DNA from 4 places in the Pseudomonas sp. FW305-7 genome. Region 4 is predicted to be linked to each of the others. Evidence: predicted binding sites of a transcription regulator. Region 4 holds the regulator's gene; each other region holds the start of a gene.

Region 1 (8,029 bases), on a different contig from region 4:
GCGCTGCATGACTGGGAGATCTTCGTCAGCCTGGCCAAGGCCTTTGCCGAGAAGACCGGCAAGGAGCTGAAGCCGACCATGCCACCGGCGAAGATGATCGACATGGGCCTGCGCATGGGTTACTACGGCGATGCCTCCGAACACAAACTGTCGCTGGCGACACTGTTCGATCATCCCCACGGGCTAGACCTTGGAGCATTGAAGCCGAATCTGGCCAAGCGTTTAAAAACCCTTGATCAGCGCGTGCAGGCTGCGCCCCCCGAAATCCTCGCCGACCTTGCACGCTTCGCTGCCTTACGGGCGCCAGCCGCAGATGAGCTGTTGATGATTGGCCGCCGCCACGTGCGCAGTAACAATTCATGGATGCACAACTATCACCGTCTGGTGAAGGGCAAGCCGCGTCATCAGTTGTTGATGCATCCGGACGATCTTGCCAGCCGAGGCCTCAACGATGGGCAGTTGGTGCGTGTGAGCTCGCGGGTCGGGCAGATCGAAGTGGAAGTGCTCGGCAGTCTGGACATGATGAAAGGCGTGGTCAGCCTGCCGCACGGTTGGGGACATGCAAGGCCGGGGGTGCAGATGGCGATTGCCAGCGGCCAGCCGGGTTCGAGCGCGAACGATCTGACCGATGAATGTCAGCTCGACGAGTTGTCCGGCAATGCCGCGCTGAATGGCGTGCCGGTGACCGTCGCGGCGGCGTGAGCATGTCTGTCGGGGAGACCGAGCAGGGCGCTCGGGATTCCGTTACAATGCGCCACCGTGCCGACCCATGAGTCGGAAAGTTCAGCCGAGGTGCTCCATGGATATCATCGAAACGATTAAAGAGCAGATTGCCAACAACACCATTCTGCTTTACATGAAAGGTTCGCCGAATGCCCCACAATGTGGCTTCTCCGCGAAAGCTGCACAGGCTGTGATGGCGTGTGGCGAAAAGTTTGCGTACGTGGACATCCTGCAGAACCCGGAAATCCGCGCCAACCTGCCGAAGTACGCCAACTGGCCGACTTTCCCACAACTGTGGGTCGGCGGTGAACTGGTCGGCGGTAGCGACATCATGACCGAGATGGCTGCTGACGGTTCGCTGCAAAGCACCATCAAGGCGGCTGTCGAAGCGGCTGCTGCGAACAAGTCGGAAGCCTGATCGGCCTCTGTGAGAGCCAGCAATCTGGCTCTCACACTGGTTTTACCCGGCACCTGCTCCCTGTAGGAGCTGTCGAGTGAAACGAGGCTGTGATCTTTTGATCTGCAGCCAATAAAAAGCCCCGCGCCTCGAAAGAGGGCGGGGCTTTTTAATGTCTCGAGTTTAGCGGGCGCTAACTTACTCTTCGCCCATCTGCGATTGCAGATAGTTCTCAAGACCGACCTTATCGATCAGGCCCAGTTGGGTTTCCAGCCAGTCGATGTGTTCTTCTTCGGATTCGAGAATATCTTCGAGCAGTTCGCGGCTGCCGAAATCGCCAACGGTTTCGCAATGAGCGATCGCGGCTTTCAGATCAGCGTGGCCGGTCTTCTCGATGCGCAGGTCGCACTCCAGCATTTCCCGGGTGTGCTCGCCGATGTGCAGCTTGCCGAGGTCCTGCACGTTCGGCAGGCCTTCGAGGAACAGGATGCGCTTGATCAGCTTGTCCGCGTGCTTCATCTCGTCGATGGATTCTTTGTACTCGTGCTTGCCCAGCTTGTTCAGGCCCCAATCTTCATACATGCGTGCATGCAGGAAGTACTGATTGATCGCGACCAGCTCATTGGCAAGGATCTTGTTGAGATGCTGGATGACTGTAATGTCGCCTTTCATGATCGGAGTCCTGCCCTGTAATAGCTGTATATAAGGCGGAGTTTGAGCTTCGTACTTATAAGTGTCAAACCTAAGTTATTGAATAATATATGAAAATTAATCGGAATAAGAATGTTTGTGTTCCGCGTCTAGACGCTAACCAATTGATTTTCAGGCATAAAAAAACCGGACATAAGTCCGGTTCTTTGAAATAGGGGTAATTTACGCAGCGGTAAATTCTACAGGATAGGGGATCGCAGCCTGGGCGGTTTGCAGCTTGGTCAGGGTTTCGCGTACGACTTCCTTGGCAAGGCAGGCACATTTGCCGCATTGGCTGGCGACGCCGGTGGCCTGGCGGACTTCTTTATAGCTGCAGCAACCTTCATAGATCGCTTCGCGGATCTGTCCGTCGGTGACGCCAGTGCAGAGACAAACATACATAAGTGAGAACCGTCGCTGGTTGTGACTCAATTGCGATGGATCTTAATGTTAACGAGAATGATTGTCAAAGTGCTTTCGGAAAGCTTTGCGCAGGATTTGCGCGTGACTGACGAGCGGTAATGACTGGCCATCTGCCTGGCCCCGTAAATGCAGCGCCGTTAACCGCTGCTTTAAAAAACCGTTAAGGACAGGCCAAAAACGCAGTGTATGATGGTCGGCCCTTGCGAAGGGGGTTCGTGTCACAGGGCTGTCGCCTGAGGGTGGCAGGCTGGCCCGGACCCTGAACTTCAAGTTTTTACACCAGGAGATATCAATGAGCGTACTCGTAGGCAAACAAGCCCCTGACTTCACCGTCCCGGCCGTACTCGGCAATGGCGAGATCGTTGACAGCTTCACTCTGTCCTCGGCCATCAAAGGCAAATACGGCCTGGTGTTCTTCTACCCACTGGACTTCACCTTCGTCTGCCCGTCCGAGCTGATCGCTCTGGACAACCGCATGGCTGACTTCAAGGCTCGCAACGTTGAAGTGATCGCCGTGTCGATCGACTCGCACTTCACCCACAACGCCTGGCGCAACACCCCAGTGAACAATGGCGGCATCGGCCAGGTGAAATACACCATGGCTGCCGACATGAAACACGACATCGCCAAGGCCTACGACGTTGAGTCCGAAGGCGGCGTGGCTTTCCGTGGCGCATTCCTGATCGACGACAAGGGTGTTGTCCGCTCGCAGATCATCAACGACCTGCCGCTGGGCCGTAACATGGAAGAGCTGATCCGTCTGGTCGACGCTCTGCAATTCCACGAAGAGCACGGCGAAGTCTGCCCTGCCAACTGGAAAAAAGGCGACAAAGGCATGAACGCTTCGCCAGAAGGCGTTGCTGCATACCTGACCGAGAACGCTGCTGCCCTGTAAGGCGCAACGTCGAGGTACAAAAAAACCGGCCCACGTGGCCGGTTTTTTTTATGTGGAGAATTATTTGAAACAGCCTTTCGGCATCATTTGTTTCAAATGCGCGAGAAAAATACTGGATGACTGAACAGTGGTTGGATAGGGTTGTGCTCGAGCGATAACAGGTCGCCTCACTTCAGTAAGGACGGTGCAATGGATTGCATGATGCAGAAGGGGATTCAAATGCCGAGTAGCCTGGACGTTGCGGATTATTTCCTCTGCCTGGAAGGGCATGAGGGGGAGATCTCCAATCTTAAAATTCAAAAAATGGTTTATTACGCTCAAGGATTCAGTCTGGCCGTCCATGGCGAGGCTCTCTTCCCTGAAAAGCTGGAAGCGTGGATGCACGGGCCAGTGGTTCCGGATCTGTATCGAAGATTCAGCCAATTTGGATCGAGTGCCATTCCTCCTCCAAGTGATTTCAATCCAGATGTCTTCAGTGCCAAACAACAAAGTTTGCTCAACGAAGTGTTCGACGTTTATGGCCAATTCTCGGCGTGGAAACTACGTCAGCTGACACATGAAGAAGCCCCTTGGCGTAGAAACTTCAAGGAAGGGGAGTTCAGCCGAGAAATTCCCGCCTGTGAGATGCAGGAGTATTTCCGAGAGCATTTGGTGAACTGAAAAATGGCCAGGTTCAAACGCAGGGAACGCGATGCGGCGGCTGCAGTAACGGCAAGGACGTCCACCATCGAAATGGATTCATCGGAAGCACGACCTCCGGTTTTCTCATTTGAATATTTGCAGAATGGATGGTGCATTCAAGATTGCGAGGCCGTCGAACGCTCGAAAATGCTTGAGCGTCTGAGGATTCCGGGAAAAATGCCTTGGAGAGAACTGCGCAAGGAGCGTAGGCATCGATATGGCTGTGAAACGATTGAGAGAAACAGCTTGAAAGTCGGGATACCTGATTTTTTAACAGGTGATGTCAGATTGTTGGTGTTTCGGGCTTTCGAGCGTGTAGCGATGGTTGGCTACAAAAACCATCGGGTTTTCTACGTCATGTGGATTGATCGAGAATTTAAGCTCTATAAGCATTAAACGAAAAACCGGCCCACGTGGCCGGTTTTTTTATGTGCAGGATTTACCCGACGAGGATCAGTCGTCGAAGTCTTCCCAGCCGCCCATCTGTTTCCAGCGGTTGACGATGCCACAGAACAGCTCAGCGGTTTTCTCGGTGTCGTAACGCGCGGAGTGCGCCTCACGGCCGTCGAAATCGATGTCGGCGGCCTGGCAGGCTTTTGCCAGTACGGTTTGACCGTACGCCAGACCGGCCAGCGTCGCGGTGTCAAAGCTGGAGAACGGGTGGAACGGGTTGCGCTTCATGTCCAGTCGCGCAACCGCAGCGTTGAGGAAGCCGAGGTCGAAGCTGCTGTTGTGGCCGACCAGAATCGCCCGTTTGCAGCCGTTGGCCTTCAGCGCCTTGCGAATGCCGCGGAAGATGTCGGTCAGTGCCGTCTCTTCGCTGACGGCCATGCGCAGCGGATGATCGAGCTTGATCCCGGTGAACTCCAGCGCTGCCGCTTCGATGTTGGCGCCTTCAAACGGCTCAACGCGGAAGAAGTAGGTGTGATCCGGGTAGACAAAACCCTTTTCATCCATGGCGATGGTGGTCGCGGCAATCTCCAGTAACGCATCGGTGGCAGAATTGAAGCCACCGGTTTCTACGTCGACGACAACCGGCAGGTAGCCACGAAAGCGTGCTGCCATCGGGTGACGGGAACCGCCACCGCCACTTTGACCGTCCAGTTCGTCGTCGAAATGGTCTTCACTCACGCGTGTTCCTCCAGCAGGCGCCAGCGCAGTTTTTCACCGGCGCGCAGCGGGATAACGGTCAGCTCGCCGAATGGCAGGCTGGTCGGGGCGGTCCATTCTTCACGAACCAGGGTAATGCGATCGGTATTCGCCGGCAGGCCATAGAAGCGCGGGCCGTTGAGGCTGGCGAAGGCTTCGAGCTTGTCCAGCGCATTACGCTGTTCGAAGGCTTCGGCGTACATCTCGATGGCGGCGTACGCGGTGTAGCAGCCGGCGCAGCCGCAGGCGGCTTCCTTGGCGTGCTGGGCGTGCGGCGCCGAGTCGGTACCGAGGAAGAACTTCGCGCTGCCGCTGGTGGCGGCGTCGAGCAGAGCTTCCTGATGCGTATTGCGCTTGAGGATCGGCAGGCAATAGAAGTGCGGCCGAATCCCGCCAACCAGCATGTGGTTGCGGTTATAGAGCAGGTGATGTGCGGTGATGGTCGCGCCGACGTTGGCCGAGGCGTCGTTGACGAACTGCACGGCATCGCCGGTGGTGATGTGTTCGAACACCACTTTCAGTGTCGGGAAACGCTCGACCACACGACGCATGTGCTCGTCGATGAAGATCTTTTCGCGGTCGAAGACATCGACATCGCCACGGGTCACTTCGCCGTGGATCAGCAGGGGCATGCCGACTTCGGCCATGGCTTCCAGCGCCGGGAAAATCTTGTCGATGCTGGTCACCCCGGAATCGGAGTTGGTGGTCGCACCGGCCGGGTACAGCTTGGCGGCGTGTACGAAACCGCTGGCCTTGGCTTCACGAATTTCTTCGGGCTGGGTGCGGTCGGTGAGGTACAGCACCATCAGCGGCTCAAAGCGACTGCCGGCCGGGCGGGCAGCGAGAATCCGCTGGCGATAGCCGTCGGCTTCAGCGGCGTTGCGCACTGGCGGGACCAGGTTGGGCATGATGATGGCGCGGCCAAAGGTGCGCGCAACATCGGCAACGGTATTGGTCAACACGGCACCATCGCGAAGATGAATGTGCCAGTCGTCGGGACGCAGCAGGGTCAGGCGGTCGGACATGAGGGGATTCCAGGCGGGTCAAACTGAGGCGAATGCTACCGGAAAAGACTCTTGCAGGCACTCGCTATCAAGTTTTGCGGGATGCTTCCGATATCCCGTAGGTATGCCGTAAACATAGTGTGAATCGGTCTTTGTGTTTCAGAAGCCAATGGAGCCTCCCGTGCGCCAGCGTTATTTAGCCTTGCTCAGTGTGTTTGCCAGCCTTCCCGCGATGGCGCTCACCTACCAGACTCGCCTGGAGAACATTGAGTGGACGGTCGCCGGCGACAAGTTCGAGTGCCGCCTGACACAGCCGATCACCGATTTCGGTTCGGGTGAATTCGTGCGCAAGGCTGGCGAACAGGCGATCTTTCGTCTGAATGCCTACAACGCCATGCTCGGCGGCGGTTCGGCGACTTTGCTGGCAGCCGCCGCGCCTTGGCAGCCGGGGCGCGGTGACATCAATCTGGGCAGCGTCAGGCTCGGCAGTGGCAATGTCTTGTTCAGCAGCTCGCAGTCCCAGGCCGGTGGCCTGATCAGCGGTCTGCTGGACGGTCGTAGCCCGGTCGTGCGTCGTGCTTCGGGCGATGGCCGCGTGTCGGAAGTGCGTTTGTTGCCGGTGAAATTCAGTAAGGCGTTTAACGACTATCAAACCTGTGTGGCGAAATTGCTGCCGCAGAATTTCGACCAGATCAAGCAGTCGCAGATCGGCTTCCCCGGCGAGGGCGTTGACCTGGACGCTGCCGCCAAGGCCAAGCTGCAAGTGATGCTCGAATTCATGAAGGCTGATCCGACGGTCAATCACATTGAGCTCGATGGGCATTCCGACAACAGCGGCAATCGCTTGACCAACCGTGAACTGTCGCGCCGTCGGGCGCTGGCGGTGGTCGACTTCTTCAAGGCCAACGGCATTCAGGAATCGCAGATCACCGTGCGTTTCCATGGCGAGCAATATCCCATTGTGCCGAACACAAATGCGGCCAATCGGGCGAAGAATCGTCGGGTTAACGTAAAACTCGCGCGCGTGGCTCCAGTCACGGCCCCGGCACCACAAGCGAGCACTCCAGCCAACACTGCAGCAACTTCCTGACCCATCGGTCATCGTCGCGCTCTCGACAGATTCTGTCGCTTTGTCGTCTTAAGCTGTCGCGCCTCTGTAAATTATCGCGTTTGAGCGGTAGACTCCTCGGCTTTCCGTAGAACCCCGTGGAGTGATGGCATGGCGGACGTAAACAAGGTCGTTCTGGCGTATTCCGGCGGCCTGGACACTTCGGTGATCCTCAAGTGGCTGCAGGATACTTATAACTGTGAAGTGGTGACCTTCACCGCTGATCTCGGTCAAGGCGAAGAGGTCGAGCCGGCCCGCGCCAAGGCTCAGGCCATGGGCGTCAAAGAAATCTACATCGACGACCTGCGCGAAGAATTCGTGCGCGATTTCGTATTCCCGATGTTCCGCGCCAACACCGTTTACGAAGGCGAGTACCTGCTGGGTACCTCCATCGCACGTCCGCTGATCGCCAAACGTCTGATCGAAATCGCCAACGAAACCGGCGCTGACGCCATTTCCCATGGCGCCACCGGCAAGGGCAACGACCAGGTGCGTTTCGAACTGGGCGCCTACGCGCTCAAGCCAGGCGTGAAAGTAATTGCCCCTTGGCGTGAGTGGGACCTGCTGTCCCGCGAGAAGCTGATGGACTACGCCGAGAAGCACGCGATCCCGATCGAGCGTCATGGCAAGAAGAAGTCTCCGTACTCGATGGACGCCAACTTGCTGCACATCTCCTATGAAGGCGGCGTGCTGGAAGACACCTGGACCGAGCACGAAGAAGACATGTGGCGTTGGACCGTCTCCCCGGAGAACGCGCCTGACACCCCGCAATACCTGGAACTGACCTATCGTAACGGCGACATCGTTGCGCTGGACGGCGTCGAAATGACCCCGGCCACCGTACTGGCGACGCTGAACAAGATCGGCGGTGCTCACGGTATCGGCCGTCTCGACATCGTCGAGAACCGTTACGTCGGCATGAAGTCCCGTGGCTGCTACGAAACCCCGGGCGGCACCAT
Region 2 (8,029 bases), on a different contig from region 4:
TAAGTTTTTGCACAGTGATAACGATAGACGGTTAATTGCCACACCTTATACAGGCACCCGTGCGCCTCAATTGCAAAAAATTTCCGCCGATATGGCCCTGCCCGTCGGTGCGAGGATGGCCGCTGCCCCTCAAGCCTGATAAAATCGCGCGCCTTCGCAGACCGGCAACAGCCGGGCACCTCGAAACTCGCGTGAGGCCATCGCCCCCTCGATTTCGATGTTCCCGCTGAACTCGGTCGTTACCCCTGAATCCCCTCCCCTAAAGGCCTGGATCATGAGCAAGCAACCCTCCCTGAGCTACAAGGACGCCGGTGTAGACATCGACGCCGGTGAAGCATTGGTCGAACGCATCAAGAGCGTCGCCAAGCGCACTGCGCGCCCGGAAGTCATGGGCGGCCTGGGCGGTTTCGGCGCCCTCTGCGAAATCCCGGCCGGCTACAAGCAGCCTGTACTGGTTTCCGGCACCGACGGCGTCGGCACCAAGCTGCGTCTGGCGCTGAACCTGAACAAGCACGACAGCATCGGTATCGACCTGGTTGCGATGTGCGTGAACGACCTCGTCGTTTGCGGCGCTGAGCCACTGTTCTTCCTCGACTACTACGCCACCGGCAAACTCAACGTCGACACCGCTGCCCAGGTGGTTACCGGCATCGGCGCTGGCTGCGAACTGTCCGGCTGCTCGCTGGTCGGCGGCGAAACCGCTGAAATGCCAGGCATGTACGAAGGCGAAGACTACGACCTGGCCGGCTTCTGCGTCGGCGTCGTGGAAAAAGCCGAAATCATCGACGGCTCGAAAGTCGCCACCGGTGACGCCCTGATCGCGCTGCCATCGTCCGGCCCGCACTCCAACGGCTACTCGCTGATCCGCAAGATCATCGAAGTGTCCGGTGCAGACATCGAAACCATCCAGCTCGACGGCAAACCGCTGACCGACCTGCTGATGGCTCCGACCCGCATCTATGTGAAGCCGCTGCTCAAGCTGATCAAAGACACCGGCGCGGTCAAAGCCATGGCCCACATCACCGGTGGCGGCCTGCTCGACAACATCCCGCGCGTTCTGCCAAAAGGCGCTCAGGCCGTGGTTGACGTGGCCAGCTGGACTCGCCCGGCCGTCTTCGACTGGCTGCAAGAGCAAGGCAACGTTGACGAGACCGAAATGCACCGCGTCCTGAACTGCGGCGTCGGCATGGTCATCTGCGTGGCTCAGGAGCACGTTGAAGTCGCCCTGAACACCCTGCGTGACGCTGGCGAGCAGCCTTGGGTCATTGGTCAGATCGCTGTAGCTGCCGAAGGCGCTGCTCAGGTCGAACTGAAGAACCTTAAGGCTCATTAATGTCCGCAACCTGTGATGTCGTGGTGCTGTTGTCCGGCACCGGCAGTAACTTGCAGGCTTTGATCGACAGCACGCGGACCGGCGACAGCCCGGTTCGCATCGCTGCGGTGATTTCCAACCGTGCCGACGCCTACGGCCTGCAACGCGCCAGTGACGCGGGTATCGCCACCCGCTCGCTGGATCACAAGGCATTCGAGGGTCGCGAGGCCTTCGACGCTGCCTTGGTCGAACTGATCGACGAATTCAATCCGAAGCTCGTGGTGCTGGCCGGTTTCATGCGCATTCTCAGCGCTGATTTCGTTCGCCACTATCAGGGTCGCCTGCTCAATATCCATCCGTCGCTGCTGCCCAAATACAAAGGGTTACACACTCATCAGCGCGCGCTGGAGGCCGGCGATACGGAACACGGCTGCTCCGTACACTTCGTCACCGAGGAACTCGATGGCGGACCACTGGTCGTACAGGCAGTATTACCGGTAGAGTTGCACGACACGCCGCAGAGTCTGGCGCAGCGAGTGCATGTTCAGGAACACCTGATCTATCCGATGGCGGTACGCTGGTTTGCCGAAGGGCGACTGGCACTCGGTGAGCAAGGTGCTTTACTGGATGGCCAGTTACTCGCGGCCAGCGGCCACTTGATTCGACACTAGGAGATATTATGCGTCGCGCCCTGCTCTTCGCTTGCGCACTGCTCGCCCTGCCTTTTGCGCAGGCGGCAGACCTTCAACCGTTCTCCGCCAGCTACACCGCCGACTGGAAGCAGCTGCCCATGAGCGGCACTGCCGAACGCAGCCTGACCAAAGGTGCCAACGGCGTCTGGACGCTCAGTTTCAAGGCCTCGATGATGATCGCCAGCCTGACCGAACAAAGCACCCTGACCCTGGACAAGGACACCTTGCTACCGCAGTCCTACCACTTCGAACGTGGCGGTCTGGGCAAAGCCAAGAAAGCTGATCTGGATTTCGACTGGAACAGCAAAATGGTCACCGGCACCGACCGTGGCGACGCGGTGAAAATCCCGCTGAACCGTGGCATGGTCGACAAGTCGACCTATCAACTGGCACTGCAACATGACGTGGCTGCCGGCAAAAAGACCATGAGCTATCAAGTGGTCGATGACGGCGAAGTCGATACCTATGACTTCCGCGTGCTGGGTTCGGAAAAAGTCGAGACCAAGGCTGGCAAGATCGATGCGATCAAGGTCGAGCGCGTACGCGACCCGACACAAAGCAAGCGCATCACCGTCCTGTGGTTCGCCAAGGATTGGGATTACCTGCTGGTCCGCCTGCAACAGGTTGAAACCGACGGCAAGGAGTACAACATCATGCTCCAGGACGGTACGGTCAACGGCAAGGCTGTCAAAGGTAGCTGATCCGATCGATGTGAAAAGCCCCGCAGATGCGGGGCTTTTTATTGCCTGCGTTTAGCCCGAGTTTTTGTGTCACATTCACCCCCTCACCCCAGCCCTCTCCCGAGGGAGAGGGAGCCGACCGAGATGTCTGGCGCCATGAATCGACCTGAAAGATCGAGTCGATTATGGATTCACTAACGAACGCTCAAGTCAGCGTAATTCTCTAATTTCCCACGATCAGTCCCCTCTCCCTCTGGGCGGCCCGACGTTTCGGGAGGGTTAGGGTGAGGGGCTTTTCAGCCAAACCTCAAACCGAGAATTTGGCCACCATATTGTTCAAATCCACCGCCAACCGTGACAACTCCTGACTCGCCGCACTGGTCTGATTCGCCCCCGCCGACGTCTGCATGGCCAGATCGCGAATATTCATCAAATTGCGATCCACCTCCCGCGCCACCGCCGCCTGCTCCTCCGATGCACTGGCGATCACCAGGTTGCGCTCATTGATCAGCGTAAACGCCGAAGCGATCTCCTCCAGCGCAGTCCCGGCAGCCTTGGCCAGTTCCAGCGTCGAGCGCGCTCGAACATTGCTCTGCTGCATCGAACTGACCGCCGAATCCGTTCCTTGCTGGATCCCGCCAATCATCTGCTCTATTTCCTGTGTCGATTGCTGCGTGCGATGCGCCAGTGCCCGCACTTCGTCCGCCACAACCGCAAACCCGCGCCCGGCATCACCGGCGCGCGCGGCCTCAATTGCCGCGTTCAGCGCCAACAGGTTAGTCTGCTCGGCAATCGACCGAATCACGTCCAATACCTTGCTGATGCCATGAACCTTCTGTGCCAGGTCTTCCACCTGACTGGCATTGCTGGTCACATCCTCAGCCAGAAACTCAATCGACGACACCGTCTGCTGCACCTGCTCGCGGCCGTGCTGGGCAATCCGATCGGATTCACGCGAGGCCTCGGAGGTCGCCACCGCATTGCTGGCCACCTCCTCCACCGCTGCGGTCATCTGATTCACCGCCGTGGCCGCTTGCTCGATCTCCAGACTCTGTTGATGCAATCCGCGCGTGGCGTCTTCGGTGACGCAACTCAGCTCTTCCGAGGCCGAGGCCAGTTGGCTGGAAGACTCCGAGATCTGCCGGATCGTCTCACGCAGATTGTGCTGCATGCTTTTCAGCGCATGCAGCAGCCGCGCCGGTTCATCCTTGCCGGAGATCGTGATGTCGCCAGTCAGATCGCCGCCCGCTACCACTTCCGCGACACCTAGCGATTGCGCCAGCGGCAGCACGATGCTGCGGGTCAACAGCAGCGCCAGCCCGATGGTGATCAGTGCAGTGACAGCGATCATGACACCGACCCACACCCGCGAATTGATGAAAACCAGTCGTGCAGCCTCGGTCGCGAGATTCGCATTGTGCTTATTGAGCTCGACTAGTTCACGAAGGGTGACCGCCATGTCGTCGGCCAATGGACTCATCTCGCCATTGAGAATCGCAGCAGCCTCCTCGACTCGATCCTGAGCAGACAACTGCATCACCTGCGCTTGGAACTCCAGATACTTGTGCTCGGCGACTTTGAAGCGATCAAACAGCTTGCGCTCCTCGGGCAACACGATCAGCACGTCATAACGCTGCTGGGCTTCACTCAGCACGCCGCGTAGTTCATTGAGCTTGGCGACGTTCTGCGCCAATGCCTGCGGATCGCGATTAAGCAACAGACGCATGGTCAGCGCCCGCAGGCGCAGCATGTCCTGACTCATCTCGCCGACGGCCATCACGCTGGGCAGCCAGTTGTTGTCGACCTCATCAGACTGCGCGCGCATGTTCGACATTTGCAGCAGGGCGAACGCGCCGAGGGCAAATACCATCAGGGCCAACAGGCCAAAACCCAGTCCGGCGCGCGGGGCAATATTGAGACTACGGATACTCATTGCTCTGGTTCCTTCCAAAAGCGCTGCATCAACCCTGCAGCTGGTTGCTGTAGAAGGTATCGGCCCGGCGAGAATTTGCGTAAGACGAAAAAGTGATATCAAAAGGCCTTAATACTTCGAACGCTCGGCATTAACGATTCAGCGCGGTTTTGCCGGACTTGAACTCCATTCGCGGCAAGATCGCCAAAAAGTTATCTCGCGAAACTTTGCGGGCAACGTCTTCCGGCAATGCGTCGAGGAATGGCCTGAAGCTATGCATTTCCTGCCCAAGTTTGTTGAAACGCCCCACGACGTCTGAACCGAGCATGAAGCGCTCCGGGTATTTCTCCACCAGCGCAAGCCATTCCGGACGCGGCTTGCCCTGTTCGTCCAGCAGATAGGGCGTGAGCATGCTCCACGACAAGTCGATAAACAGATTGGGGTAAGCCTCAAGCATGCGCGTGAGGGTGGGCAGGAGAAAATCCAGTTGCGTCTGGTGTCGATGAATCTCGGCGCTGGTACCGGCGTGGGCCCAGATGAACCGTGTGTGCGGGTGATTACGCAGCGGCTCCTCGATTTCCTTCAGGTACAGCGGATTCTTCTCACGCTTGGAGGTGATGTTGGAGTGCAGCATCACCGGTAAATCGTTTTCCGCCGCCAGGTGATAAATCTTGGTCATGGCCTCATTGTTGGCGCGCGGCGTGTCACCGGAAGTCAGCGCCGTAAGATCGTCATGTCGGGTAAATACTTCGCCAATGCCCTGCCATAACCCCGGATACAGATCGAGCATGCGCTGAATGTGCGCGGCGGAGTTCTTGTCGTTGGGGTTGAAGCCGGAAAGGAATGGATGAAAGTACGGACGCTTCTCAGGTGTCAGTTTCTGTACGGCGTCGGCGACGATCACGTCGGTGGCGCTGTACCAATAGGCATCAGCGTCATCGCCGGCGTAATAACGTGGCCGCTTGGGTTCGTCTTCGTGCCACTTCTTCGCTACAGGGATGCCGGAAATCATCACATGCTCGATGGAGCTTTCCTTCATCGCCGTCAGCAGTTTCGCCATGCCGGCGGTTTCCTGGAAAAAATCCACGTAGTGCAGGTGTGCATCGCTGTAAGTGTATTCGCGGGCGCTGGCAGTACCGGCGAACACCAGGAGGCAGGCGAGACTCAAACGAAACAAAGACACAATTAATCTCCGACAAGTAGGCATAGCCTAGACCCCGCCCTGATGACAAGGGTTCATCCCGCAGGAAAGTGGAACGCGTACCGGTGGGAATGCTCTATAACTGCAAGGTCTTTTTTGATCGAACGACTTTTTCCTACTGCTTGCGAGGTTCCCATGACCGTTACCGTCAATACCGTCTCCGCTGAAGGTTTTCGTCACACCGTACAGATTGATGACCACGAACTGTTTGCCGACGTACCGAAATCCGCCGGTGGCGAAGGCTCGGCACCTGAGCCGCACGACTACTTCGATGCCGCCCTCGGTGCCTGCAAAGCGCTGACCCTGAAGATGTACGCGAAGAAAAAAGACATCCCGTTGACCGGCGTCGGTGTCGAAGTGAAACGCGACAACAGTGAGGAGCAGAAAGGCAAATACGCCCTGCACGTCACCCTCACCCTCAAAGGCGTGTTGACCGATGCCCAGCGTGAAGAATTGCTGCGCGTCGCCGACCGCTGCCCGATCCACAAACTGATGACCACCAGCGAAGTGACCATCGAAACCCACGCCCCACAAGGCTTTGACAGCCAGTAATCACTACAGCGCCAGCGGCGGGTTATGCTTCTGGCATCACCCGCTCAGCCTGGAATGCACCATGGACACGCAACCTCTGATCATCCGCCCGCGCGCCGAAGACGTCGAAGGCCAGCCGATTCTGCGCCCGTTGCCGTCAGCCAAATGCCGTAGCGTCGGGCCTTTCGTGTTTTTTGATCACATGCTCGAAACCGTGTATCCGACCGGCAAAGGCATGAACATCCGACAGCACCCGCACATTGGTCTGTCGACCCTCACGTATCTGTTTGAAGGGCAGATCCAGCACAAGGACAGCCTCGGCTCCGATCAGGTGGTCAGCGCTGGCGATGTCAGCTGGATGACTGCCGGCAGCGCCATCGCTCATGTTGAACGCACACCTGAGCCGCTGTGGGAGCAGAGCTTCACGATGCACGGCCTGCAAATCTGGCTGGCCTCGCCCAAGGATCACGAGCAGGGCCCCGGACATTACAGCCATCACCCGGCAGCGACCTTGCCGGTCAGCGATAACCTCGGCGTGCAGATTCGCATGATTGCCGGGTCAGGCTTTTGCCTGGAATCGCCGGTACCGGTGCTTTCTCCTACGTTGTATGCGCAAGTGAAGATGCAAACCGCGACCACGCTGCTGATTCCCACCGAACATGAAGAGCGGGCGGTATATGTATTGAGCGGTGATGCGCAGTTGAATGGCGAAGCGATTGAACCGCACGCACTGGTGGTGTTGCCGGCCGGGGCAGAGATGAGCCTGTTTGCCGACAGCGATTTACATGCAGTGATATTCGGCGGCGCACCGCTGGACGGGCCTCGGCGGATCAACTGGAATTTTGTGGCGAGTGATCCGGCGGCAATTGATGAGGCGCGGCGCAAGTGGGCGGCCGGGGATTGGCCGACGGTGCCGGGGGAAGTTGAGCGGATTGAATTGCCTTAGTTCTGTCTCGCCTGTGAGTCAGTCATCGCTGGCAAGCCAGCTCCCACATTTGATTCAGGTGTGTCAGATATTGGCGCGCAACACTGAAGTCGGCAGCGCCTCACCGCGTTCGGCAGTCGCCACTACCGCCGCGATCAACCCACTCAACTCATACCCCTGCACCTTGAGCCAGTCCTGATCGTAATAAGTGTCGGCATAACGTTCGCCGCCATCGCACAAAATCGCCACGATCGACCCCGACTCCCCCGCCACTTTCATCTGCTGCGCCGCCATCAGCGCACCGATCAGATTGGTCCCGCTCGACCCGCCGACATGCCGCCCCAGACGCTGCGCCAAATAGTGCATGGCTGCCAGTGACAAGGCGTCCGGCACCTTGACCATGGCATCGATCACTTTGGGCAGGAACGACGCCTCCACCCGTGGCCGTCCAATACCCTCGATCCGCGAACCGCAATCCAGGCGCAGACTGGCATCGCCGGTCTGGTAGTAATCGAAGAACACCGAACGCTCGGCATCCGCGCACAGTACGCGGGTGCAGTGCTGGCGATAACGCACGTAGCGGCCGAGGGTCGCGGTGGTGCCGCCGGTACCGGGGCTGGAAATCAGCCAGCTCGGCTCGGGATGCTTCTCGTAGCGCATCTGCTGGAAGATCGATTCGGCGATGTTGTTGTTCGCTCGCCAGTCGGTGGCGCGTTCGGCGTAAGTGAACTGGTCGATGAAGTGACCGCCATGCTCGCGCGCCAGGCGCTCGGATT
Region 3 (8,029 bases), on a different contig from region 4:
TGCTCAGGATTTTCAATGAGTTACGCAGAAAGAGCGCGCACTTGATACACAAGCTGTTTCAGCGGTGAAACAGGCACTGCCGCGTTGAGCTGTCTATTGGCTGAACAATGCTCTGGGACAAGGGTTTGCGGCGCAGTGTTTCAGCAAAGTAACAACGGCAGTGTCAAACTGATCAATCCGCTGAAACGGGCCGTTTGCACGCGAGGAAGTGTTTCAGGAACGGACACTTTGCCCCCGAAACCGGGTAAACGGACCCACAAAGACGGGTTATTGCGCGAGCAGTTCCTCGACCGCTGCGAAGGCTCGAGTCTGGCGTTCAGCCCAATTGCCCTCTATGACCTTGAATGGCTGGTCATGGCGTTCCAGCCACTCGCGGGTGGCCTGGTAAAACGCCAGGCGCTGCTCCAGACCCGGCTGGCAGCGCTGACCGTCATCGGTCCAGTCGATCTGCTCGGGAGACAGGAGAAGGTGCAGGTCGTAATGCCGAGCCAGCAATTGCGGCTCAAGCCAGGCCGGACAGTCGCCGAACAGCGTCTGGCTCCAGAGCATGTTGCTCAGCAGATGAGTGTCGAGAATCAGCAGCGGCGGCCGTTGCGCCCGAGCCTGATCTTCCCATTGCAGTTGCCCGCGAGCGATCTCGGGAATGTCGGCCAGACGGGTGTCGCGAGGGTTCTGCTCGATAAACCAGCGCACGTACTCGTCTACCCGCAGCCCGCCGAAACGTTGTTGCAGGCCGGCCGCCAGCCAGCTCTTGCCGGTGGACTCGGGGCCGGTCAGCACCACGACCTTCATGTGCGCAACGCCGGATCGGCGCGCCATTCGCGCCAGCCCTGAATCGCAATCAGCGTGAACAAGGCATACAGGGCGGCGGTGAGGTACAGGCCCTTATAAAGAAACAATCCGACGAAAATCACATCCAGCACGAACCAAAGCGCCCAGCATTGCAGGCGTTTCTGCGCCATCCACAACTGCGCCACCAGGCTGAAACCGGTCAGCGCCGCGTCCAGCCAGGGTTGCGCGGCGTCAGTCCAGTGCGCCATGGCGGCGCCCAGCAACACGCTGCCGATGGCGCCGACGCTCAGCCCCAGCATTATCGAGCGAGCATCCAGGCGCGTGACCTGACGTCCGTCGTGCATCGTCCCGGCGCGAGTCCATTGCCACCAGCCATAGACTTGCAGCGCGGCATAGATCACTTGCAGCAACATGTCCGAATAGAGCTTCACTTCAAAGAAGACCCAGCTATAGAGCAGCACCATGACCAGCCCGATCGGCCAGCACCACGGATTCTGTTTAACCGTCAGCCACACGGCAATCACACCGAGAGCGGCGGCAAACAGTTCAAGCCCGGACATGTGGGTTCCTTGGAGGGAGTTGAGGAGGGGGCGGATTGTACCCAGAAAAGCTATAGGAGTGAGCCTGCTCGCGATGGCTTCGGCGGCGTCAACAATGATGTTGAATGTTCCGCCCTCATCGCTGGCAAGCCAGCTCCCACAGGGTTTTGAGTAATGCCCAAGATGGGTGGGCATGGCATAAATCCTTGTGGGAGCTGGCTTGCCAGCGAAGGCGGTATGTCAGCACGGTAGATATTGGCTGACATAAACCTGTCTCCAGCAGGCTCACTCCTATAGTGGGCGGTGCTAGACGCGGAACTGACGCAGCAGGCTGTTCAATTGTTCGCTCAACTGGCCGAGCCGCACGCTGGCGGCACTCGACTGCTCGGCTGCAATGGCCGTGCTGTGCGACAGCCCGGCAGCCTGGGTCACGTTCTGATTGATGTCCTCGACCACATGCGCCTGTTGCAACGTGGCGCTGGCAATCGATGCATTCAGGCCATTGAGATTGCGCAGCGCCTGGCCGATAGCGTTCAGGCTGGCGCCGGCCAGTCCGGCTTGTTCAATGGTCAGTTGCGAAGCTTTGCTGCTGTCACCAATCACCTTGACCGCTGCCTCGGAGTGATTTTGCAGGCGCTCGATCATCGACTGGATTTCCGCTGTCGACTTCTGTGTACGCTGCGCGAGCAAGCGCACTTCATCTGCCACCACGGCAAAACCACGCCCCTGTTCACCGGCCCGGGCCGCTTCGATGGCCGCATTCAGTGCGAGCAGATTGGTCTGCTCGGCAATCGAGCGAATCACTTCCAGGACGCTGCCGATCTGCGTGCTTTCGGCGGCAAGGGTGCGAATCACCTCTACCGCTTGATCGATAGTGCCGGACAGCTTGTCGATCTGTTGCAGGCTACCGTCAATGTTGATCTGGCCTTGCTGCGCCTGGGCCTCGGCATCACGCATTTCGGCGGCGGCATGCTCGGCGTTTTTCGCCACATCCTGCACACCGTAGGTCACCTCGTTGATCGCGGTGGCCACCAGTTCCATCTGCTGCGATTGCTGCTGGCTGCGCTGCTGGGCCTGCGACGCATCGTTGCCCAGTTCGCTGGACGACTGGCCCAGCGCGCTGGCCGAGACCTGCAAGTCGCCGATCACCCGGCGCAGTTTGGCCGTAAACGCGTTGAAATGATGAGCCAGCTCAGTCACTTCATCCTTGCCATGGGTATCGAGGCTGCGGGTCAGGTCGCTTTCACCGCTGGCGATGTTGGCCATGGCGTTCACGGTTTCCTGCAGCGGACGGACGATGCTGCGCGCAATCAGGATCACCAGCAATGCCATGATCACGGCGATGGCCAAGCCAATGACCGTGGCCTTGATCACCTGTCCCTGGAACTCGGCCTGCACATCGTCCACATACACGCCAGAACCGAGCACCCAGCCCCACGGCTCGAACAGTTTGACGTACGAAGTCTTGGCCACCGGTTCACTGGCGCCGGGCTTCGGCCACCGGTAATCGACCATGCCGGCGCCTTTGGACCTGGCAATGGCAACCATCTCGTTGAACACCGCGAAACCATCCGGATCGCGAATTGCCGAGAGATTCTGGCCCTCGAGTTTGGGGTTGGTCGGGTGCATGACCATCACGGGGGTGAGGTCGTTGATCCAGAAATAGTCGCTCTGGTCATAACGCAGACCACGGATGGCGGTGAGCGCCTGCTTTTGCGCAGTCTCTTTGCTCAGAGTGCCGGCGGTTTCCAGATCGTGGTAATAGGTCAGCAAACCGCTGGCGGTCTGCACCACATGCTGGGTTTTCTGGGCTTTGGCGCGATACAGGTCATCGTGGATCTGCTTGAGCATCAATACGCCCAAGGTCAGCAACATGACCACTGCCACCACCAAAATGAGCCACAAGCGTCGGCTGATCGACACACTGCGCAAGCTGTTCATAACGCTGTCACTCCGGATTCTTTTTCTTGTAATAAACGACCGCCAGCATCCAACCACGATTTTGTGAGCGGGCATACGCGACCCAAGTCGTATAACGCGGCAGCGCTATTAAGGCTTGTCTGTTAGGATTTCGGCCCCGCGCGTGAAAACCTGAATCCAAGTTGATATTTCACGGAATTTTGACCCTTTCGTGTGGATCCTGTGCGCGCGGAATCGGTACAGCAACAACCAGCTACGCTGATCGCAGTGAACGTAAAAAAATACTATCGGGGCATGCCTGCGTGCATCGCTCTTTGGGGGATTGATGGATCTTTGGACCGCCTTGCAGGCACTGATACTAGGAGTTGTAGAAGGGCTGACGGAGTTTTTGCCCATTTCCAGTACCGGACACCAGATCATCGTTGCCGATTTGCTCGACTTCGGCGGCGAGAGGGCCATGGCGTTCAACATCATTATTCAGCTCGGCGCGATCCTCGCGGTGGTCTGGGAGTTTCGCCGCAAGATTCTGGATGTGGTGGTCGGTTTGCCAACACAGCCAAGCGCACGGCGTTTCACCGCCAACCTGCTGATCGCGTTTTTGCCCGCCGTTGTGCTGGGCGTGATCTTTGCCGACCTGATCCACAAATACCTGTTCAACCCGATCACCGTTGCGGCGGCGTTGGTCGTCGGCGGGATCATCATGTTGTGGGCTGAACAACGTCAGCATGAAGTGCACGCAGAAGCGGTTGATGAGATTCGCTGGACCGATGCGCTGAAAATCGGTTTCGCCCAATGCCTGGCCATGATCCCCGGCACATCGCGTTCCGGCTCGACCATCATTGGCGGCTTGCTCTTCGGTCTGTCGCGCAAGACGGCCACCGAGTTCTCGTTCTTCCTTGCCATGCCAACCATGGTCGGTGCTGCGGTGTACTCGGGCTTCAAATACCGCCATCTGTTTGTCCCGGCGGATTTCCCGGTGTTCGCCATCGGTTTCGTCACCGCGTTTATCTTCGCGATGATCGCAGTGCGTGGCCTGCTCAAGTTTATCGGCAGCCACAGCTACGCGGCTTTCGCCTGGTATCGGATCGTCTTTGGCCTGTTCATTCTGGCGACGTGGCAGTTCGGCTGGGTGGACTGGGCGGCGGCCAAGCCATGAGCGATTCCCGCGCACGCCGTCCTGAAGGTCGCCCCTCTGGCGGCCATGTTCAGCATCTGAAATTGAAACTGGTGGTGCTGGTGATCGTCTGCGCGCTGCCGTTGTTCGGCTCGCTGTCGATGTGGCTGCGCGGGATTTCACTGGTGCCGTTGGCCGCGTATGGAATCGTCAGCGTGTTGGCGTTCTTCATGTACTGGGCCGACAAACGCAAGGCCCGGACGGATGCGTGGCGCACGCCGGAGAATATCCTGCACGCGGTGGAACTGGCCGGCGGCTGGCCAGGCGCGTTGATTGCTCAGCAGGTGTTTCGGCACAAGACGCGCAAGGTGTCGTTTCAGGTTCTGTTCTGGGTCATCGTCCTGTTGCACCAGGTGTTCTGGATCGACCAGTTGTTCCTCCGTTTGAACCTGCTCAATCTGTTCTAAAGACCTGCAAAAAACCAATGCAGGAGCGAGCCTGCTCGCGAAAAGGCCGTGTCAGACAACATCATTGTTGAATGAAAGTCCGCTTTCGCGAGCAGGCTCGCTCCCACAGGGGATTAGAGTTAAAGCAGTAATCCCACCTGAGTTTTCTTCGGCAACTTGCTCACCACCAACTGATGCGAACGCTGCAATAACCCCTGTAATTCCTCGGCGCCCAGCGGGTAGGGCGGGTGCATGATGATCCACTGGGCCCGGGCCAGATACGGCGCGGGGTGGATGCCCGGCCGGTCGCAATGGCCGAGAAACAGATCCTTGTCGACCTTGAAGGCCAGCGAGTCGCCGCGCAGCCCCTGCAAGGCAAACATCTTGTTGCCGGCAATCGAAAATACCCGCACGCCACCCCACTTGTAGTCTTCCCGCGCACCGGGCAACGCCAGACAGAACGCCGCAACGTCCGCTTCGCTCATTTTTCCCTTCTTCATAACAACCGCTCCCCACAGGCATTGAACGATTCGACCAGGTGATCGATCCACGCGCGCACGGCTGGCATCACGCCGCGCCGATGCGGATACACCGCTTGCAGCCAGCCGCCGGGTAGCGACCATTCGGGCAGCAACTGCACCAGCGCGCCGCTTTGCAGCTCCGCTTCGCAATACATCATCGGCAACATCGTGAAGCCCTGGCCGGCCAGCACACAGGTCTTGCGCACGATAAAGTCGTCGATGCCCAACCGTGCTTCCATGTTCAGTTCGAAGCTTTCGCCTTGTTGATCGAGCAGGCGTACGTGGACCATGCGATCGGCCTCCAATGCACCCAGCACCGGCAGATTCTTCAGGTCTTGCGGATGATTGATCGACTGACCTTGAATAAACTCCGGGCTGGCCACCACGACCATTTGCGCCTGACGCAAACGTCGCGTCACCAGCAGCGGATCTTCGTCGCCCAGTTCTCGCACGCGCAAGGCCACATCGAAACCTTCTGCAACCAGATCCACCCGACGGTTGAGCAGCACGACTTCCAGTTGCACCTGAGGGAATTTGCCGAGGAAATCACTGATCACCCACGGCAGCATTTCCCGAGCCAGCCCCGTCGGGCACGACACGCGCAGGCGCCCGCGCGGCTCGGTGGACATGCTGGCAACGGCTTCGTCGGCCATTTCCGCTTCCAGCAACATGGCCTGGCAGTGGCGCAGATAACGCTCACCCACGGCGGTGAGATTGAGTTGGCGGGTGGTGCGTTGCAACAGGCGCGCGCCGAGACGCTCTTCCAGTTCGGCGATACGTCGCGACAGCCGCGATTTGGGAATACCCAGCAATCGGCCGGCAGCTGCAAAGCCGCCAGCCTCGACGACTTTGGCGAAATAGTAGAGATCGTTGAGGTCTTGCATGGTTGAAATCCGACTGTTCTATCAGTGGGACAAACTATCGCATTGTCGCCGTCTAATCATCCATTGGTTTCTTGCGTAGGATTCTCTCCATTCCGTCGCCACCGGCGATTCATTCCAGGAGATTCCACATGAAACTGCTGCATATCGATTCGAGCATTCTGGGCGACAACTCGGCTTCCCGTCAGTTGAGCAGCCAAGTCGTCAAAGCCTGGCAAGCTGCTGAGCCAGGCGCCGTGGTGACTTACCGCGATCTGGCGGCTGACGCCATCAGTCACTTCTCTTCGACCACGCTGGTCGCCGCCGGCACCACCGCTGAGCTGCGTAACGCCGCGCAACAGCACGAAGCCGAGCTGAGCGCGTCGACCCTGGCCGAGTTCATCGCTGCTGACGCTGTGGTGATTGCTGCGCCGATGTACAACTTCACTGTACCGACCCAACTCAAGGCATGGATCGACCGTGTGGCCGTTGCCGGTCAGACCTTCCGTTACACCGAAGCCGGCCCTGAAGGCCTGTGCGGTGGCAAGAAAGTGGTGATCGTTTCCACCTCCGGCGGTATCCACGCCGGTCAGGCCAGCGGCATCGCCCACGAAGAATACTTGAAGCTGGTATTGGGCTTCCTCGGCATCACCGACATCGAAATCGTCCGTGCCGAAGGTCTGGCGTATGGTGACGAAGTGCGCAACAACTCCATGACCGCAGCTCAAGCGAAGATCAGCGAGCAATTGTTCGCCGCCGCGTAAGGCTTGCGTAAAGAACAGCTGAGGTTCAGGTAATACCCAAAAAACTCTGTATTCTGGTTCTGCAAGGGCCGAATACGGAGTTTTTTGTTTCTGACTGTTACATAATCTGGCCCGGGTTATGCAGTCAAACGATCAACGTCTGAGTGCAGTGTCGTAACGGAGCGCTGAATCCCCGGCGTTCCGGCCTGACAACGCAACGGATCTTTCGATTGAGTAACAACAGGGTGGGGCATCCCATGATGCGTCTTTGTGCAACGTTACTGATTTGCCTGCTCGGCAGCCTGAATTCAGTGCAGGCTGCGCCGGGGCGACACCCTGTCTGGAGCGTCGGTTATCACGAGATGACCTTCCTCGATCCGCTCGACCTGCAACCGATGCGCGCCATCGCGTTCTACCCCTCCAGCGACCGCGAGCACATGAGCCTGCTCGAAGGCTATTCGGTCGAAGCCGGTGAAGACACCAAAGTCGCCATGGGCCGCTTTCCAATGCTGATGCTGTCCCATGGCAACACCGGCACACCGCTGGCGCTGCACGACCTCGCCACATCGCTGGCGCGCAAAGGTTTTGTCGTGGTGGCGGTGATTCACCCCGGCGATAACTCCAAGGACCACAGCCGTCTCGGCACCTTGAGCAATCTCTACGGCCGGCCCATCCAGATTTCCGAAGCGATCACCGCGACCCTCGGCGATCGCATGCTGGCGCCGTTCGTCAATGCTGATCAGGTTGGCGTGATCGGCTATTCGGCGGGTGGCGAGACGGCGCTGATTCTGTCCGGCGCGCAACCGGATCTGGATCGCCTGCGCCGCTATTGCCAGGAACGTCCGGACGACCGCGATGCCTGCAACACCCAGGGCGAACTGATCGTTGATCGTGATGACCTGCAACCGGTGGCCGATCCGCGCGTGCACGCGTTGTTGCTGATGGCGCCGTTGAGCCTGAAATTCGGTCGTCACACCCTGGCCGATGTGCATGTGCCGGTGCTGCTCTACAGCGGCGATGGCGACAAACTCGTCGCGTTCGACAAAAATGCTGCCGCATTGGCGCGCAAACTGCCCACAGCACCAGACTTCAAG
Region 4 (8,029 bases):
GCCGCTGAGCCGCTGAGCGAGCCGACTTACGCCGCCCCGGCGCGTCCGGCCCCGGCGCCTGCGCAGTCCTCCGGCGGCGTGGATCCGCGTGCGCTGGATTCGATGCGTTTTGAATTGAACAGCCTGCGCGAGCTGATGGAAGTCCAGCTCGGCACGCTCGCCTGGAATCAGCTGCAAGGCAGCCGTCCGGCGCAAGCCAACCTGTATCGCCGTCTGCAGCGGATCGGCCTGTCCGGCCCGCTGTCGCGCGACCTGTTGGCGATGATCACCGATATCGAAGAACCTCGTCAGGCCTGGCGCATGTTGCTCGCGCACCTGGCGCGGATGATTGCCGTACCGGAAGTCGAGCCGCTGGAAGAGGGCGGTGTGATTGCCATGGTCGGCCCCGCCGGCATGGGCAAGACCACCACGCTGGCCAAACTGGCGGCCCGTTATGTGCTCAAGTACGGCGCGCAGAATGTGGCGCTGGTGAGCATGGACAGTTTCCGTATCGGCGCTCAGGAACAACTGAAGACCCTCGGTCGCATCCTCAATGTGCCGGTGACCCACGTCGATCCGGGCCAGTCGCTGGTGCAGGCGCTGGATCCACTGCTGCGCAAACGCGTGGTGCTGATCGATACCGCCGGCCTGCAAGCCAGCGACCCAGCCCTGCGCATGCAGCTCGAAAGCCTGGCCGGGCGTGGCATCCGTGCAAAAAATTATCTCGTGCTGGCAACCACCAGCCAGAAACAGGTTCTAACCGCCGCTTATCACAGTTACAAGCGTTGCGGGCTCGCCGGCTGCATCCTGACTAAACTGGATGAAACGGCCAGCCTTGGCGAAGTGTTGAGCCTGGCGATCAGTCATGAATTGCCGGTCGCGTACCTGACCGATGGCCCACGGATTCCGGATGATCTGCATCTGCCGCGCCGTCATCAACTGGTCAGCCGCGCCGTCAGCGTGCAAATGCAGGAAGAACCCAGCGAAGAAGCCATGGCCGACATGTTCGCTGATATCTATCACAGCCCGACCAAGCAGGTTGGCTGAGGTAATCATGAACAGTTTTTGTACCTACATCGATGGTCTGCCATGCATTGTTCCGGTTGTGAACGCGCAGCCAGTAATGTGGCCTCCGTCTATGCAAGACAAGGTAAAGAAATAACATGGGCAGCATGCATCCCGTACAGGTGATCGCGGTGACCGGCGGCAAAGGTGGCGTCGGCAAGACTAACGTGTCAGTGAACTTGTCTCTGGCGCTGGCAGAGCTTGGCCGTCGGGTCATGCTGCTGGACGCCGATCTGGGGCTGGCGAACGTCGACGTTCTGCTGGGCCTGACGCCCAAACGTACCCTGGCCGACGTGATCGAAGGCCGCTGCGAATTGCGCGACGTGCTGTTGCAGGGTCCCGGCGGGATCCGCATCGTGCCGGCCGCGTCCGGCACCCAAAGCATGGTTCACCTGAGCCCGGCGCAACATGCCGGTCTGATTCAGGCCTTCAGTGACATCGGCGACAATCTCGATGTACTGGTGATCGACACCGCTGCGGGTATTGGTGACTCGGTAGTCAGTTTTGTTCGCGCAGCCCAGGAAGTGTTGCTGGTGGTTTGCGACGAGCCGACCTCGATCACTGATGCCTACGCACTGATCAAACTGCTCAACCGCGATTACGGCATGAACCGCTTCCGCGTCCTCGCCAACATGGCGCAGAGCCCGCAAGAAGGCCGCAACCTGTTCGCCAAGTTGACCAAGGTCACGGATCGCTTCCTTGATGTGGCCCTACAATACGTCGGCGCCGTGCCCTACGACGAAAGCGTGCGCAAGGCAGTGCAGAAGCAGCGAGCGGTCTATGAAGCTTTCCCGCGTTCCAAGTGCGCGCTGGCGTTCAAGGCGATCGCGCAGAAGGTCGATACCTGGCCACTGCCTGCCAACCCGCGCGGCCACCTTGAGTTTTTCGTCGAGCGCCTCGTGCAGCAAACGGCAGGGCCTGTGTTATGACCGCCAGCGGTATGAACTACTACAAGAAGTCGGCACGTGACGCGCAGTACGAGTTGATCGAGCGTTACGCGCCACTGGTCAAACGCATCGCCTACCACCTGCTGGCGCGATTGCCGGCGAGTGTGCAGGTCGAGGATCTGATTCAGGCCGGGATGATCGGCCTGCTCGAAGTCTCGACCAAATACGACGCCAGTAAAGGCGCCAGTTTCGAAACGTACGCGGGCATTCGAATCCGCGGCGCGATGCTCGACGAAGTGCGCAAAGGGGACTGGGCGCCACGCTCGGTTCACCGCAACACCCGTATGGTCAGCGACGCAATTCGGGCAATTGAAGCTAAAACCGGCCGTGATGCTAAAGATCACGAGGTTGCGGCCGAACTCCAATTGAGTCTCGACGATTACTACGGGATTTTGAATGACACCCTGGGCAGTCGCTTGTTCAGTTTCGACGACCTCTTGCAGGACGGCGAACACGAAGGGCTGCACGAGGATGGCGCCAGTGCTCATCTTGAGCCGTCACGCGATCTGGAAGATGAACGCTTCCAGGCGGCGCTGGCGGACGCGATTGCCAATTTGCCGGAGCGTGAGCGACTGGTGTTGGCGCTGTACTACGACGAAGAGCTGAACCTCAAGGAGATCGGTGAAGTCCTTGGCGTCAGTGAATCGCGGGTCAGCCAGTTACACAGCCAGTGCGCGGCCCGTTTGCGGGGGCGTTTGGGGGAGTGGCGAGCGCGCTGAAGGCAGTGTGGGGACACTGCGAACGAGGCTGGTGCGGTGATGAACGGCACCGGTCTTGCTCTGTTGTGCTCCAGACAGTCTTCGAGTGCTGCGCCGATTGATTGAAGTGGCGCGCCCAGGTGCTGGGCGCGTTTAAGACTGCTTGGAGGTCGAATTGAACAAAGACATGAAAATCCTCATCGTTGATGACTTCTCAACGATGCGGCGGATCATCAAGAACCTGCTGCGCGATCTTGGGTTCACCAACACCGTCGAGGCCGACGATGGCACTACCGCCATTCCGGTGCTCAACAGCGGCAGCATCGACTTTCTGGTAACAGACTGGAACATGCCGGGCATGACCGGTATCGACCTGCTGCGCCACGTGCGTGCCGATGAAAAACTCAAGCATCTGCCCGTGCTGATGGTGACCGCTGAAGCCAAGCGCGAGCAAATCATCGAGGCCGCTCAGGCCGGTGTGAACGGCTACGTGGTCAAACCTTTCACGGCTCAGGCGTTGAAAGACAAAATCGAGAAGATTTTCGAACGCATCGGCTGATGACGCGCGGGGGAGCTATGGAGCATAACGAATCTTCACAGGGCGATTTCGAGTCGACCCTGAAAAAACACGCGGTCGAACTGGTCGAGAGCCTTGAAAAAGGCAGGTTCGGCGACGCTGTGCAACTGATCCATGAGCTCAATCAGACCCGTGACCGTGGCCTGTATCAGGAAGTCGGCAAGCTCACACGTGAACTGCACAGTGCGATCGTCAACTTCCAGATCGATCCGCACATGCCGCAGGCCGAGGAAGTGTCGCAAATCACCGACGCCACCGAACGCCTGGGCTATGTGGTCAAGCTGACAGAAGCCGCGGCCAACCGCACCATGGATCTGGTGGAAAGCGCCACGCCGGTGGTCAATGGCCTGGCTGAAGAAGCCCAGGCCTTGAGTACCGACTGGGGGCGTTTCATGCGTCGTGAAGTCGGGGCTGAAGAGTTCCGCGAACTGGCGCGCCGGGTCGACGGTTTTCTGTCACGCAGCAGCACGGACAACCGTGCGGTGTCGAGCAATCTGAACGACATCCTGCTGGCTCAGGATTACCAGGACCTTACCGGTCAAGTGATCAAGCGTGTGACCCAACTGGTCACCGAAGTCGAAAGCAATTTGCTCAAACTCGTGCTCATGGCCAGTCAGGTCGACCGCTTTGCGGGCATCGAACATGACCGTGCAGCGATGCTTGCAGAAAAAGATCCACAAAAACATCTCTCGCAGGGTGAAGGTCCGCAGATTCATGCCGATAAACGAGAAGACGTTGTGTCCGGTCAGGACGATGTGGACGATTTGTTATCCAGCCTCGGATTCTAGAGTTTTGGAATTTTAGGTTTTTTGGGTTTTTAGACCTGTAGGAGCACCCCATTAATGAGCTTCGGCGCCGATGAAGAGATCCTTCAGGATTTCCTGGTTGAGGCCGGCGAGATTCTTGAGCAACTGTCCGAGCAACTGGTCGAGCTGGAAAGCCGTCCGGATGACGCAGATTTGCTCAACGCAATTTTTCGCGGTTTCCACACTGTAAAAGGGGGCGCCGGCTTCCTTCAGCTCAACGAGCTGGTGGAGTGCTGTCACATCGCCGAAAACGTGTTCGACATCCTGCGTAAGGGTGAGCGTCGCGTTGATGCAGAACTGATGGACGTTGTCCTCGAAGCACTGGACGCGGTGAACAGCATGTTCAGCGAAGTCCGCGAGCGTGCACCGATCACTGCTGCGACTCCGGAACTGCTGGCTGCACTGGCGCGTCTGGCCGAGCCGCAATCGGCGGATCAAGCCCCGGCTTCGCCAGTGGCCGAGATGATCGAAGAACTGGTCGTCGAAGGCGATTCGGGCGACATCACCGATAACGAATTTGAACAGCTGCTGGACTCGCTGAACGCCGTCAAGGCCGAAGCCGAAGCCCCGGTGGCGGCTGCGCCTGCGCAAACTGCCGAAGAGGCAGCCAGCGATGAAATCACTGACGCCGAGTTCGAATCACTGCTCGATCAGTTGCACGGTAAAGGTCAATTTGCAGCTGACGCAGTCGCGCCGGCGGCAGCCAAACCTGCAGCGCCGGCAGCAGGCGACAGCTCGGACATCACCGACGACGAATTCGAAGCACTGCTCGATCAGTTGCACGGCAAAGGCAACTTCGCCGTCGAAGCGCTGGAGTCGGCGATTGCCTCGGCACCTGTGCCTGCCGCACCGGCGGCCGCCGCTGCCGGTAGCGATCTGATCAGCGATCACGAATTCGAATCGCTGCTCGACGAATTGCACGGTAAAGGCAAGTTCACTGAAGTCGGCGCCGCTGCTGCCGGCTCCGCTTCGACAGTCGCCACGCCGCCTGCGAAAGCACCGGCCGCTGCTGCTGCGCCGAAGCCTGCCGCCAAGCCTGAAGCGAAAGCCGAAGCGCCAAAACCGGCTGCCGCTGCTGCACCGGCTCCGGCCCGTGCTGCCGCTGCACCGCCACCGGAAAAACCGGCGAGCGAAGCCGAGACCACCGTGCGGGTCGACACCGCACGTCTCGACGAAATCATGAACATGGTCGGCGAGCTGGTGCTGGTGCGTAACCGCCTGGTGCGCCTGGGCCTGAACAGCGGCGATGAAGCCATGCAAAAGGCCGTGTCGAACCTCGACGTGGTCACGGCTGACTTGCAGACCGCGGTGATGAAGACCCGGATGCAGCCGATCAAGAAGGTCTTCGGGCGCTTCCCGCGTCTGGTTCGCGACCTCGCGCGTCAGCTGAAGAAAGAGATCAACCTGGAACTGGTGGGTGAAGAAACCGACCTCGACAAAAACCTTGTCGAGGCCCTGGCCGACCCGCTGGTCCACTTGGTGCGCAACGCCGTCGACCACGGTATCGAGTCGCCGGAAGAACGCGAAGCGTCGGGCAAGGCCCGTGGTGGTCGCGTGGTGCTGGCAGCCGAACAGGAAGGCGACCACATCCTGCTGTCGATCTCCGATGACGGCAAAGGCATGGACCCGAACGTCCTGCGTTCGATCGCGGTAAAACGCGGTGTGATGGACAAGGACGCGGCCGATCGTCTGAGCGATACCGAGTGCTACAACCTGATTTTCGCCCCGGGTTTCTCGACCAAGACCGAGATCTCCGACGTGTCCGGCCGTGGTGTCGGCATGGACGTGGTGAAGACCAAGATTTCCCAGCTCAACGGTTCGATCAACATCTACTCGACCAAGGGCCAGGGCTCGAAAATCGTCATCAAGGTGCCGCTGACGCTCGCGATCATGCCGACCCTGATGGTCATGCTCGGCAACCAGGCGTTTGCGTTCCCGTTGGTCAACGTCAACGAAATCTTCCACCTCGACCTGTCGACCACCAACGTCGTGGACGGCCAGGAAGTGGTGATCGTGCGGGACAAGGCCTTGCCTTTGTTCTACCTCAAGCGCTGGCTGGTCAGCTCCGCCGCTCATGAAGAACAGCGCGAAGGCCATGTGGTGATCCTGTCGGTGGGCACTCAGCGGATCGGCTTCGTCGTCGATCAACTGGTTGGCCAGGAAGAAGTGGTCATCAAGCCATTGGGCAAAATGCTGCAAGGGACTCCGGGCATGTCCGGCGCCACCATCACCGGTGACGGCCGCATTGCATTGATTCTCGATGTTCCAAGCATGCTCAAGCGTTACGCCGCACGGCGTATTTGAATCCGGGGCGGCGGGGCGACAACGTCCCGCTGCGCCTAATGGAGTGTTTATGGCAGTCAAAGTCCTGGTGGTGGACGATTCGGGTTTTTTCCGCCGCCGCGTCTCGGAAATTCTTTCAGCGGATCCGAGCATCCAGGTGGTCGGTACGGCCACCAACGGTAAAGAGGCGATTGATCAGGCCCTGGCCCTCAAGCCAGACGTGATCACCATGGACTACGAGATGCCGATGATGGACGGCATCACGGCCGTGCGGCACATCATGCAGCGCTGCCCGACCCCGGTGTTGATGTTCTCCTCGCTGACCCATGAAGGCGCTCGGGTAACCCTCGATGCGCTGGATGCCGGTGCGGTGGATTTCCTGCCGAAGAATTTTGAAGACATCTCGCGTAATCCGGAGAAGGTCAAGCAACTGCTGTGCGAGAAGGTCCATAGCATCTCGCGCAGCAACCGTCGTTTCAGTGCCTACAGCGCGCCGGCTCCGGTAGCTGCGCCTGCACCGACGCCTGCTCCGGCAGCATCGAGCTTCAGCAGCCACAGCACCAGCGCCCCGGTACGTCCGGCACCTGCGCCAGCGCCAACGCGCGCGCCGGCTGCCAGCGCTTCGTCGCCGGCACCGAAACGCAAAGCCTACAAACTGGTTGCCATCGGTACCTCGACGGGCGGTCCGGTTGCCCTGCAACGCGTGTTGACGCAATTGCCGGCCAACTTCCCGGCGCCGATCGTGCTGATCCAGCACATGCCGGCAGCGTTCACCAAGGCCTTCGCTGAACGTCTGGACAAGCTCTGCCGCATCAGTGTCAAGGAAGCCGAGGATGGCGACATCCTGCGTCCGGGCCTGGCGTTGCTGGCCCCGGGTGGCAAGCAAATGATGATCGACGGCCGTGGCGCGGTGAAAATCCTCCCGGGCGACGAGCGTCTGAACTACAAGCCGTGCGTGGACATCACGTTCGGTTCGGCGGCGAAATCCTACGGTGACAAAGTTCTGGCGGTCGTGTTGACCGGCATGGGCGCCGACGGTCGTGAAGGCGCACGCCTGCTCAAGCAGGGCGGCAGTTCTGTGTGGGCACAGGACGAAGCCAGCTGCGTGATCTACGGCATGCCGATGGCCATTGTCAAAGCCGATCTTGCGGATGCGGTGTACGGTCTGGACGACATCGGCAAGCACATCGTCGAGGCGTGTATCTGATGGATGTTCTAAGCCTTATCGGGATCATCATGGCGTTTGTTGCCATCATCGGCGGCAACTACCTTGAAGGTGGTCACCTCGGTGCGCTGGCCAACGGCCCGGCGGCACTGATTGTACTGGGCGGCACCATCGGTGCCGCGCTGCTGCAATCGCCGATGAGCGCGTTCAAACGCGCGATGCAGATCCTCGCCTGGATCTTCTTTCCGCCGCGAGTGGACCTGGCCGGCGGCATCGACCGCGTGGTCAACTGGAGCCTCACCGCACGCAAGGAAGGTTTGCTCGGTCTGGAAGGCGTTGCCGATGCCGAACCCGACAGCTACTCGCGCAAGGGCCTGCAACTGCTGGTCGACGGCGCCGAGCCGGAAGCGATCCGCAGCATCCTTGAAGTGGATTTCTACACCCAGGAAGCCCGCGACATCGAAGCGGCGAAAGTCTTTGAAAGCATGGGCGGCTATGCGCCGACCATC

The links. The regulator FliA, encoded in region 4, starts transcription of late flagellar genes. The targets are predictions, from matches to a motif close to CTAAAGTTTNNNNNNNNNNNGCCGNTAA.
Region 1: AC3WMT_RS17110 (flagellar protein MotY) is a predicted target of FliA. The motif match lies at 6,050-6,077, and genes of this name have one in related genera.
Region 2: AC3WMT_RS24095 (methyl-accepting chemotaxis protein) is a predicted target of FliA. The motif match lies at 4,674-4,701, and genes of this name have one in related genera.
Region 3: AC3WMT_RS01005 (methyl-accepting chemotaxis protein) is a predicted target of FliA. The motif match lies at 3,400-3,427, and genes of this name have one in related genera.

Annotation. Positions count from the first base shown of each region.
Region 1 is NZ_JBYSZA010000013.1:113,153-121,181, reverse strand. Features, by position in the region: gene AC3WMT_RS17155 (molybdopterin oxidoreductase family protein) at 1-702, shown strand, start outside; gene grxD (Grx4 family monothiol glutaredoxin) at 800-1,141, shown strand; gene bfr (bacterioferritin) at 1,319-1,792, opposite strand; gene AC3WMT_RS17140 (bacterioferritin-associated ferredoxin) at 1,994-2,212, opposite strand; gene AC3WMT_RS17135 (peroxiredoxin) at 2,526-3,128, shown strand; gene AC3WMT_RS17130 (Panacea domain-containing protein) at 3,318-3,788, shown strand; gene AC3WMT_RS17125 (hypothetical protein) at 3,792-4,205, shown strand; gene rnt (ribonuclease T) at 4,263-4,940, opposite strand; gene pyrC (dihydroorotase) at 4,937-5,983, opposite strand; gene AC3WMT_RS17110 (flagellar protein MotY) at 6,144-7,052, shown strand; gene AC3WMT_RS17105 (argininosuccinate synthase) at 7,182-8,029, shown strand, end outside.
Region 2 is NZ_JBYSZA010000025.1:36,783-44,811, forward strand. Features, by position in the region: gene purM (phosphoribosylformylglycinamidine cyclo-ligase) at 275-1,333, shown strand; gene purN (phosphoribosylglycinamide formyltransferase) at 1,333-1,983, shown strand; gene AC3WMT_RS24090 (DUF3108 domain-containing protein) at 1,992-2,705, shown strand; gene AC3WMT_RS24095 (methyl-accepting chemotaxis protein) at 2,992-4,617, opposite strand; gene AC3WMT_RS24100 (amidohydrolase family protein) at 4,748-5,803, opposite strand; gene AC3WMT_RS24105 (OsmC family protein) at 5,933-6,349, shown strand; gene AC3WMT_RS24110 (pirin family protein) at 6,411-7,274, shown strand; gene AC3WMT_RS24115 (PLP-dependent cysteine synthase family protein) at 7,338-8,029, opposite strand, start outside.
Region 3 is NZ_JBYSZA010000001.1:217,982-226,010, reverse strand. Features, by position in the region: gene AC3WMT_RS01015 (AAA family ATPase) at 268-792, opposite strand; gene pnuC (nicotinamide riboside transporter PnuC) at 789-1,352, opposite strand; gene AC3WMT_RS01005 (methyl-accepting chemotaxis protein) at 1,638-3,272, opposite strand; gene AC3WMT_RS01000 (undecaprenyl-diphosphate phosphatase) at 3,577-4,407, shown strand; gene AC3WMT_RS00995 (DUF1294 domain-containing protein) at 4,404-4,832, shown strand; gene AC3WMT_RS00990 (MmcQ/YjbR family DNA-binding protein) at 4,952-5,311, opposite strand; gene AC3WMT_RS00985 (LysR substrate-binding domain-containing protein) at 5,308-6,216, opposite strand; gene AC3WMT_RS00980 (FMN-dependent NADH-azoreductase) at 6,345-6,956, shown strand; gene AC3WMT_RS00975 (alpha/beta hydrolase family protein) at 7,193-8,029, shown strand, end outside.
Region 4 is NZ_JBYSZA010000040.1:31,196-39,224, reverse strand. Features, by position in the region: gene flhF (flagellar biosynthesis GTPase FlhF) at 1-1,026, shown strand, start outside; gene fleN (flagellar synthesis regulator FleN) at 1,143-1,973, shown strand; gene fliA (RNA polymerase sigma factor FliA) at 1,970-2,710, shown strand; gene AC3WMT_RS28740 (chemotaxis response regulator CheY) at 2,877-3,248, shown strand; gene AC3WMT_RS28735 (protein phosphatase CheZ) at 3,266-4,054, shown strand; gene AC3WMT_RS28730 (chemotaxis protein CheA) at 4,109-6,376, shown strand; gene AC3WMT_RS28725 (protein-glutamate methylesterase/protein-glutamine glutaminase) at 6,426-7,562, shown strand; gene AC3WMT_RS28720 (flagellar motor protein) at 7,562-8,029, shown strand, end outside.